2 regions of the Salinibacterium sp. dk2585 genome follow, and region 1 is predicted to be linked to the other one. Evidence: predicted binding sites of a transcription regulator. Region 1 holds the regulator's gene; the other holds the start of a gene.
The links. The regulator HspR, encoded in region 1, represses chaperone genes until heat shock. The targets are predictions, from matches to a motif close to AAGTTGAGTCNNNNNGACTCAACTT.
Positions count from the first base shown of each region.

Region 2: a site for HspR is predicted at 2,913-2,937, ahead of FVA74_RS10915 (ATP-dependent Clp protease ATP-binding subunit). Genes of this name have one in related genera too.

Region 1 is NZ_CP042856.1:171,883-176,246, reverse strand. It holds gene FVA74_RS00925 (ATP-dependent Clp protease ATP-binding subunit) at 1-1,184, opposite strand, end outside; gene FVA74_RS00920 (class I SAM-dependent methyltransferase) at 1,187-2,356, opposite strand; gene FVA74_RS00915 (heat shock protein transcriptional repressor HspR) at 2,353-2,775, opposite strand; gene FVA74_RS00910 (DnaJ C-terminal domain-containing protein) at 2,778-3,770, opposite strand; gene FVA74_RS00905 (nucleotide exchange factor GrpE) at 3,907-4,364, opposite strand, start outside.
Region 2 is NZ_CP042856.1:2,322,340-2,326,703, reverse strand. It holds gene FVA74_RS10930 (DUF4253 domain-containing protein) at 1-332, shown strand, start outside; gene FVA74_RS10925 (HNH endonuclease signature motif containing protein) at 423-2,072, shown strand; gene FVA74_RS10920 (type 1 glutamine amidotransferase domain-containing protein) at 2,205-2,753, opposite strand; gene FVA74_RS10915 (ATP-dependent Clp protease ATP-binding subunit) at 2,955-4,364, shown strand, end outside.

The DNA of each region.
Region 1 (4,364 bases):
GCCGCGATGTCGCTGTCGGTGACCTGGTCATTGACCATGCGCTCGCCATCGACCTCGGCGTGCTCGGCCTCCGCGATGCTCTGCTCGATGCGCGGGATCACCTCGTAGTTGAGCTTGGACGCCGACTGGTAGTCGCCCTCGCGCATGGCCAGGTCGAGCCTGATGCGGGCGTCGCTGAGCTGATTCTTGAGTTCACCGACATCCTGCAGCGCGGACTTCTCGTTGCGCCACCGCGCCTCGAGCTCGCCCAGGGTCTGTTGCTTCTCGGCCATGTCCTCGCGGAGCTTCTCCAGCCGCGCCTTGGACGCGGGGTCTTTCTCCTTCTTGAGCGCCAGTTCCTCGATGCGCATCCTGTCCACCGCGCGCTTGAGCTCGTCGATCTCGACGGGCGAGGAGTCGATCTCCATCTTCAAGCGGCTTGCCGCCTCATCGATGAGGTCAATCGCCTTGTCGGGCAGTTGGCGCCCCGTGATGTAGCGGTTGCTGAGGGTCGCCGCGGCGACGAGGGCGTTGTCGGCGATCGCGACCCGGTGGTGGGCCTCGTAGCGATCCTTGAGTCCGCGGAGAATGGCGACGGTGTCTTCGACCGAGGGCTCGCCGACGTACACCTGCTGGAAGCGGCGCTCGAGCGCGGCATCCTTCTCGATGTATTCGCGGTACTCGTTGAGTGTCGTGGCGCCGATGAGGCGCAGTTCCCCGCGGGCGAGCATGGGCTTGAGCATGTTGGACGCCGCGACCGAGCCGTCACCGCCGCCGGCGCCCATGAGGGTGTGCAGTTCGTCAATGAAGGTGATGACCTGGCCGTCGGAGTCGTTGATCTCCTTGAGCACGGCCTTGAGACGCTCCTCGAACTCTCCGCGGTACTTGGCACCCGCAACGAGCGCCGCGAGGTCGATCGAGACGAGGCGCTTGCCCTTGAGGGAATCGGCCACGTCCCCCGCGACGATGCGCTGCGCGAGGCCTTCCACGACCGCGGTCTTGCCGACGCCCGGCTCTCCAATGAGCACGGGGTTGTTCTTGGTGCGCCGGGTGAGCACCTGACTCACGCGGCGAATCTCGGCGTCACGACCGATGACAGGGTCGAGCTTGCCCGTGCGCGCGATCTCGGTGAGGTCGACGCCGTACTGCTCGAGCGCGGACTTCTGCTCCTCGTCGGTGGCCGGAGCCCCCTGCATGTTGGCCATTACTACCTCTTCTCCGAAGTTGAGTCGGTATAACTCAAGTTTACTCCAGCGTCTTCGCGAACACCAGCGACGGACACCGTCACGGTGAACTTCGGGTTCTGCCCCACGATGCGAGTCGGGCCGACCGTGCGCTGCAGCGCGGGACGGTAGCCGAGGTGCGAGTTGAAGACGGTCCATAGTTCCCCGCCGGGACGCAGCACCCGCGCCGCGTCAGCGAAAAGCGCCTGCGCGAGCCCCGAGTGCACGGTCGACCCCGCATGGAACGGCGGATTCAGCAGCACGACGTCGGCCGATGCATCCGGCCTCGACGCGAGGCCAACGTCTCGCACTACCGTCACGTCGAGCTCATTGGCCGCCATGGTCGCGCGAGCGGATGCCACCGCCGTCGCCGACTGGTCGGTGGCGAGCACCTCCAGCTCGGGCCGCGAACGCTTGAGCGCGGCCGCAAGGACGCCCGTGCCGCAGCCGAGGTCGATGGCCGTGCGCGCATTCGCCTTCACCTGGTCGAGGAACTGCACCAGGAAGCGCGTGCCGATATCGAGCCGCGTGCCCGCGAATGCGCCGCCGTGCGCGCACACCCACAGGCCCAGCTCGGTGTGGAACTCGCGTTTTGGCCAGTCACTGTCACCGGCGCGGGGCGCGCGGGCCACGAGCACGCGCGACTTCTGCCGAGCGAGCGTCGCCGAGACCTCGCTGAAGTGACGCCCCAGCACCTCGTTCATGGCGGGGGTCAGGTGCTTGATGCGTCCGCCGGCGTAGACGACGACGGCCGGGTCGGCGTGGGCGGCGATCAGCCCGGCAACCTCGTCGAGTTGATCGAGGCTCTTGGGGAGCTGCATGAGCACCGTGCGCGCGCCCCGGAACAGTGCAGCGTCGAGATCGTGGTGCGCGAAGCATCCGTCGAGCCCGAGCTCGTGGGCGTTCGCGTCGAGGGCGCGTTCGCCGATCAGCGCGTCCTGGTGCGAGCGGATGCCCGTGGCACCGTGCAGCGCCGCGGCGCCGAGCGTCAGGGCCCCGTACCGGTCGCCGATCGTGACGACCGCATCAGGATGCGCGACGACTTCGGCGGCCGCCTCGTCGAGGATCAGCCGATCACTCGCATCGAACGCGAACAGGTTGGGCGCCTCGAGGTCTGGCCAACGGCGCAGCCGCTCGAAGGCGAACCCCGTCATGACTGGCCGCGTTCGAGGGGCCGCCACACGACGACCTGGTTGGCGCGACGCACGCGTTCTCCCGCGCGCAACGAGACGACGGCGCCGGTCTCGTCGGCGGCGAACACGCGACGGCCGGAGTGCTTCAGCATCTCGTCGGCGAGCGCGGTCTCGAGTTCGCGCACCCGTTCCGTGAGTTCCATGACGCGGTTCTCGAGCGACATGATTCGGCGGATCCCCTCAAGGCTGACGCCCTCGGCCCCGAGCGCCGCGATCTCGCGCAACTGCACGACATCCCGCATCGAGTAGCGGCGGGACTTGCCGCTCGTGCGCTTTGGGCTGACGAGGCCCAGCCGGTCGTACTGCCGCAACGTCTGCGGGTGCATTCCCGCCAGCTCGGCCGCGACAGCGATGGCGAAGAGGGGAGCGGCGGGATCCATGCTCATCCCCTTCGCGCCCTGGCGATCAGGTCATCGCGAGGGTTCTCATCCGGCAGGGCCTTCGCGAGTGCCTTGACGGCCTTCGCGGCATCCGGGGTCAGGTGACTTGGAACCACGACCTGCACGGTTGCGAGCAGGTCACCGGATGCTCCCCCCGAGGTCACCCCGCGGCCCTTGACCCGCAGCACCCGGCCGCTCGGCGTGCCCGGCGGCACCTTGAGCTTGACGGGTTCGCCGCCCAGAGTGGGCACCTCGATCGTGGCGCCCTGCACGGCCTCGACGAAGGTGACGGGCACGTCGACGCGCAGGTTGTTGCCGTCGCGAGTGAACACCGGATGCTTCTTGACGGTGACCGTGAGGGTCAGGTCGCCGGCGGGGCCGCCGTCGGGGCTCGGCTCACCCTTGCCCTTGAGTCGGATCCTCTGTCCGTCGCTGACGCCGGCAGGGATGCGCACCGTCATTGGCTTGCCGGTGACACCCTGCAGCCGCACGGTGTCGCCGTTGATGGCCGAGACGAAGTCGAGCGTCGTCGTGGCGTTGACATCCCGCCCCTTCGACTGGGCACCGCGGAAGCCGCCGCCGCTGAAGCCGCCGCCCCCGAACATGCCGCCGAAGATGTCGCTGAAGTCTGCCGTCTGGTAGCCGCCGCGGGCGCCGCCCGCTGCGCCACCGGGAGCGCCGCCGCCGAACATGCCGCCGAAGACGTCCTCGAAGCCACCGGCCTGGCCCTGGCCGCCCGCCCTGAATCGCGGGGCACCCATGCCCATCGCCCGCACCTGGTCGTACTCCCGGCGCGTCTCCGGGTCGGAGAGCACGGCGTTGGCCTCGCTGATCTCTTTGAAGCGGGCCTCAGCCTTCGCATCCCCCGGGTTGGAGTCGGGGTGATATTGGCGCGCGAGCTTGCGATAAGTCTTCTTCAGCTCGGCGTCCGAAACGTCCTTGGAGACGCCCAGCACCTTGTAGAAGTCCTTCTCCAACCAGTCCTGACTGGCCATCAGACTCCTTTCAAAAGTTCGCGTGGGTTGAGTAGCGCGGTGGAGCTGGGGACAAGCGCGCCAGCGATTGTGCGACCCCAGCGCCGACCGTGCCGGCGAGGTCGGTATCCCGCGCTACTCAACCCGCGGTGTGGATCTACTCCTGCGGCACCGCGACGGCGACCTGCGCCGCGCGAAGCAGGCGGTCGCCCATCCGGTACCCGACTTTGTGCACGTCGAGCACCGTCATGACGGTGACATCGGGGTTGGGGATCTGCGCGATCGCCTCGTGAAGGTTGGGGTCGAACTCGTCGTCCTTCGCGCCGAGCCGCTCCAGGCCTGTCTTCTCGAGGGTCGTGCGGAGCTTCTGCGCGATGAGGGCGAACGGGCCGCCCTCCTGCAGGTCTCCGTGCGACTCGGCGAGGTCGAGGTCGTCGAGCACGGGGAGCAGCGAGGCAACGAGGTCCTGTGCCGCCTGGAGGCGGTTGACCTCACGGTCGCGGTCGACCCGCTTGCGGTAGTTCGCATACTCGGCCTGCAGGCGCTGCAGGTCGGCGAGACGCTCCGCCGCCAGGTCGTTGGCGTTCTGCTCGAGGAACGAGAGGTCCGCGTCGT
Region 2 (4,364 bases), 680 kb from region 1:
ACATCGCGCTGGTACCAGCGTCGACGCCCGCCGAGGCGGTGGCCGAACTCGGATGGAGCGGGCCCTGCAACCGGAGGTGGCTCGGTGCCGACGTCGTGCCCGTGCTGCAGTCGTGGCAAGAGCGGTTCGGCGCCTATGTGTATTCGGCGAGCATGAGTCGGCTCACACTGATGGTGGCCCGCCCCCCGCGCGACGAGGCTGAAGCTCGACTTGTTGCTCGCGAACACTTTCACTTCTGTCGGTACGACACGCAGTTCCATGGCTTCGAAGGAATCGCCCCGTATGTGCGTCGCCTGGTCGGCTCGCACATGTGGAGCTTCTGGTGGGACTGACCGCTCCTCCCCAAGCGTTGGTTCGAGAACTTATCCACTGATCACAGCCGAGATCTTTCGAAAGTATGTTCGATTTGACAGGCTTGCGTTATGTCTTCGCTCACGCTCACAGATGCGGCCTCAACGCTGCCGTCTGAGGCGCGGGGCGCCCGCGAGGCGGGTATTGCCGTTAGTCTGCGGTACTCGAATGTGCCGTCTCGTCATGTGCTCCTCTCGGGCGCGCCGTCCGATCGCCCGCTGGGTGCGGATGTGCAGTCTGACCGGGTGTCGAGTCCGGACGTATCGCTTGGTCAGGTGTCGGTTTCGGGCAGCCTCGCAACCTTCGAGTCGGCCACTGACGCGCTTCGTCTCATGCCGGACTCACTCGATCTCTTCGACGCCCTAAGCGACGACGAGCTGCTCGCTGTCCAGCGCGAGCTCTCCGCGCAGCGCCGTCTCATCGAGTCGCGGTCCGCGCTCGTGGCGGCGCAGATCTCCCGTCGGTCCGCGCGCGAACTCGGATCAGACGGCCTCGCCCAGCGCGGCGGCTATCGCACCGCGGAGGAACTGATCCGGGTGACGACCGGGTCCACCGCGAACGAAGCGCGGCAAGCCGTCCGAGTTGGGCTCACCATCGACGAAGCCCAGCGCGGCGGCCGGGTCGACATGCGCAGCGGCGAACTGACCGCGCCGAGCCGCCCATGGCTGACGGCGGTGTCCGCTGCCGTTGCTTCCGGTGACCTTTCGCTCGCGTCTGCGGACTCCATCGCAAATGGTCTCGGCGCGCCCAATGATGACATCACCGCCGACATGTTGGCGGATGCCGCGGCCCGACTGCTCCTCGAAGCAACACGCGGCAGCGACGATGCCATCTTCACGCCTCTCGACGCCGACCGGCTGTACCGGCGGGCGCGTGACCTGCGGGACGAACTGGATCTCGCCGGCGTCGCGTCGAGGGAGGAGGCACGCAGAGCGGCCAGGGCGCTGCGCATCTACCAGCGCGTCGACGGGATGACGCGGCTTGTCTGGGACATGGATCCCGAGACTGCGGCCGTCGTCCGCGAAAGCTATGACCAGCTCACCTCTCCTCGCCGCGGTGGGCCCCGGTTCGTAGAGGGAACGCCCGAGAACGACCGTGCCGAGCGCATACTTAGTGACGGCCGCACGACAGAGCAGCTTGCGTCAGACGGATTCCTTGAGCTTCTCCGCATCGCCGCCGACACGGCGCCGACCACCCTGATCGGGACACGGCGACCTTCCGTCCGGGTGCTCGGGGCAGCGCCCGTTCTCGAGAAGCGACGGGGCAGCGGCGCGATCGAAGGGCAGGCCGACCCAGTGTCGATCGACACGGTCGAACGCCTCGCCTGTGCGCAGGGAGTCCAGGCAATCGTCATGGATGCCGACGGCCAGCCGCTGGACGTCGGGCGGGAGCAGCGCCTCTACACCCGGCGCCAACGCATCGCGCTCGCCGCCCGCGACGGCGGATGCCGCTGGCCCCGCTGCGAACGCCCGCCCGCCTGGACAGAGGCGCACCACATCAAACACTGGTTCCGCGATGGGGGAGCAACCAACGTCGCCGACGGGATCCTACTGTGTCGACACCATCACCTGCTTCTGCACAACAACCACTGGGAAATCACGCGAACGGGTGGCGACTATTGGCTGACCCCGCCGCCGAGCGTCGATCCGGAACAGCAACCGATCCGCATGCCAAGCCGCAGCCCCACCCCGCGGGACCTGCAGGGCACTGGCATGCACTGACGGGAGTGCGGTGCCGCCCGGGGCAGGCGCGCATGGGGGTGGGGCATGTGCGCGTCGACGCTGCTGCGTAGGCCAGAGCTCCAAGCTTGAGAGGCTTTGCCGCGGGCATTGAGGCATTCTCGCTGTGCAGGCCTACGCGGTCTGGCCCTCGTGCTTGCCCTCCGCGAACTCCTCCACGATCTTCGAGTTGAAGGCCGGCAGGTCGTCGGGGGTGCGGCTCGACACGAGGCCCGCGTCGACGACAACCTCCTCATCGACCCACTCCGCGCCCGCATTCCGCAGGTCCGTCTGGAGGCTCGCATAGGAGGTGAGCTTGCGGCCCTTCAGCACGTCGGCGTCGGCCAGGATCCAGCCGCCGTGGCAGATCGCCCCGACAGGCTTGTGCTGCGCGAAGATCTCGCGCACGAACGACACGGCCGACTCATCCATGCGGATGGTGTCGCCGTTCACGACCCCGCCGGGCAGTACCAGCCCCTGGAAGTCGGCGGCAGAAGCATCCGAGGTCGACATATCGACCGCCTGCTTGTGGCCGTTCTTGCCCTCGATCGAGCCGGACTCGGGAGAGATCATCACGGGCGTCCCGCCCGCCTCGCTCACGGCCTTCCACGGTTCGGTGAGCTCCGAGTCTTCAAAGCCGTTCGTCGCAACGAATGCGATCTTCTTGCCGGTCAGGTCAGCCATGTGGGCTCCTCCTTCGATCAGTCCTCCGGCGCGCCGGGTGGGCGCGCCGCCGTACGGGCACACCGTACGGCCGCTTGTCACGGAGTTGGGCCGAGTCTCACGAACCTCGGAGAAAAGTTGGCGTGAGGCGGAATTTTTATGCCGCGGCGCCGTTGAATAAAATTGAGTCACAGGCACTCAACTTCAAGCCAGGAGGACACATTGCCTACATTCTTCGGACCCGTCGGTAGCGACGCGTTCAACGAGTTTCTCGCCCAGTTCCTGCAGGGCCAGCGCGCCACCGGCCGCCCCATCGACATCACCCGTTTCCTCAGCCGGCGCACGACCGAGCTGATGGGCCGCGCCGCCCGCTTCGCCCGCGAGCACGGTCACAGCGAGGTCGACTCGCTCCACATCCTGCGCGCGCTGCTCGACGAGACGAGCCTCCACGGGGCGTTCCGCGCCGTGCGCGCCGACCGCAAGCAGATCGCGAAGTCGCTCGAGCAGCGCCTGCCCGCCGACGGCGAACAGACGACGGATGCCCCGTCGCTCACGGGTGCCGCGCAGCGCGCGCTCCTCGACGCCTACCAGGCGGCCCGCGCCTTCGGCTCGACCTACATCGACCCCGAGCACCTCTTCTGGGTCTTCGTCGCCAACCAGGATGCGCCCGCCGGCCAGGTGCTCGCGCAGCACGGCGTCACGCCACAGGCCCTGCAGACCCTGCAGGCGACGGCGGAAGACCGCGGGGTTTCGACAGGCTCAACCCGCGAGGGCGGGGTTTCGACAAGCTCAACCGGCGAAGGCAGCTCAACCCCCGAAACCCCCACCCTCGACGAGTACTCGATCGACCTCACCGCCCGCGCGCGTGAGGGTGCCCTCGACCCCGTCATCGGCCGCGCCGAGGAGATCGAGCAGACGATCGAGATCCTCTCCCGTCGCACCAAGAACAACCCCGTGCTGATCGGGGAGGCGGGCGTCGGCAAGACCGCGATCGTCGACGGCCTCGCCCAGGCGATCGTCGACGGCACCGTGCCGGAGCAGCTGCGCGACAAGCGCGTCGTGAGCCTCGACCTTGCCGGCATGCTCAGCGGCACCCGCTACCGCGGCGACTTCGAGGAGCGCCTCACGAACGTCATGGACGAGATCAGCGCACACCCCGACGTGATCGTCTTCGTCGATGAACTCCACACGATCGTCGGCGCTGGCGGCAGCGGTGACGCTGGCGGCATGGACGCCGGCAACATCCTCAAGCCCCGCCTCGCCCGCGGCGAGCTGCACCTGATCGGCGCGACGACCCTTAAGGAGTACCGCCGCATCGAGAAAGACCCGGCCCTCGAGCGCCGCTTCCAGCCCGTGCACGTGGGCGAGCCGAGCGTCGACGACGCCGTGCAGATCCTCCTGGGCCTGCGCGAGCGCTACGAGCAGCACCACGGCCTGCGCTACACCGACGAGGCCATCCGTGCGGCGGTCGAGCTGTCGCACCGCTACGTGACCGACCGCTTCCTGCCCGACAAGGCGATCGACCTGATCGACCAGGCAGGGGCACGGATGCGACTGCGCTCAGGTGTCGTCGCGGCACCCGAGCAGACCCTCGCCGAACTCGAGGAGGCCAAGAACCAGGCCGTCGCCGAT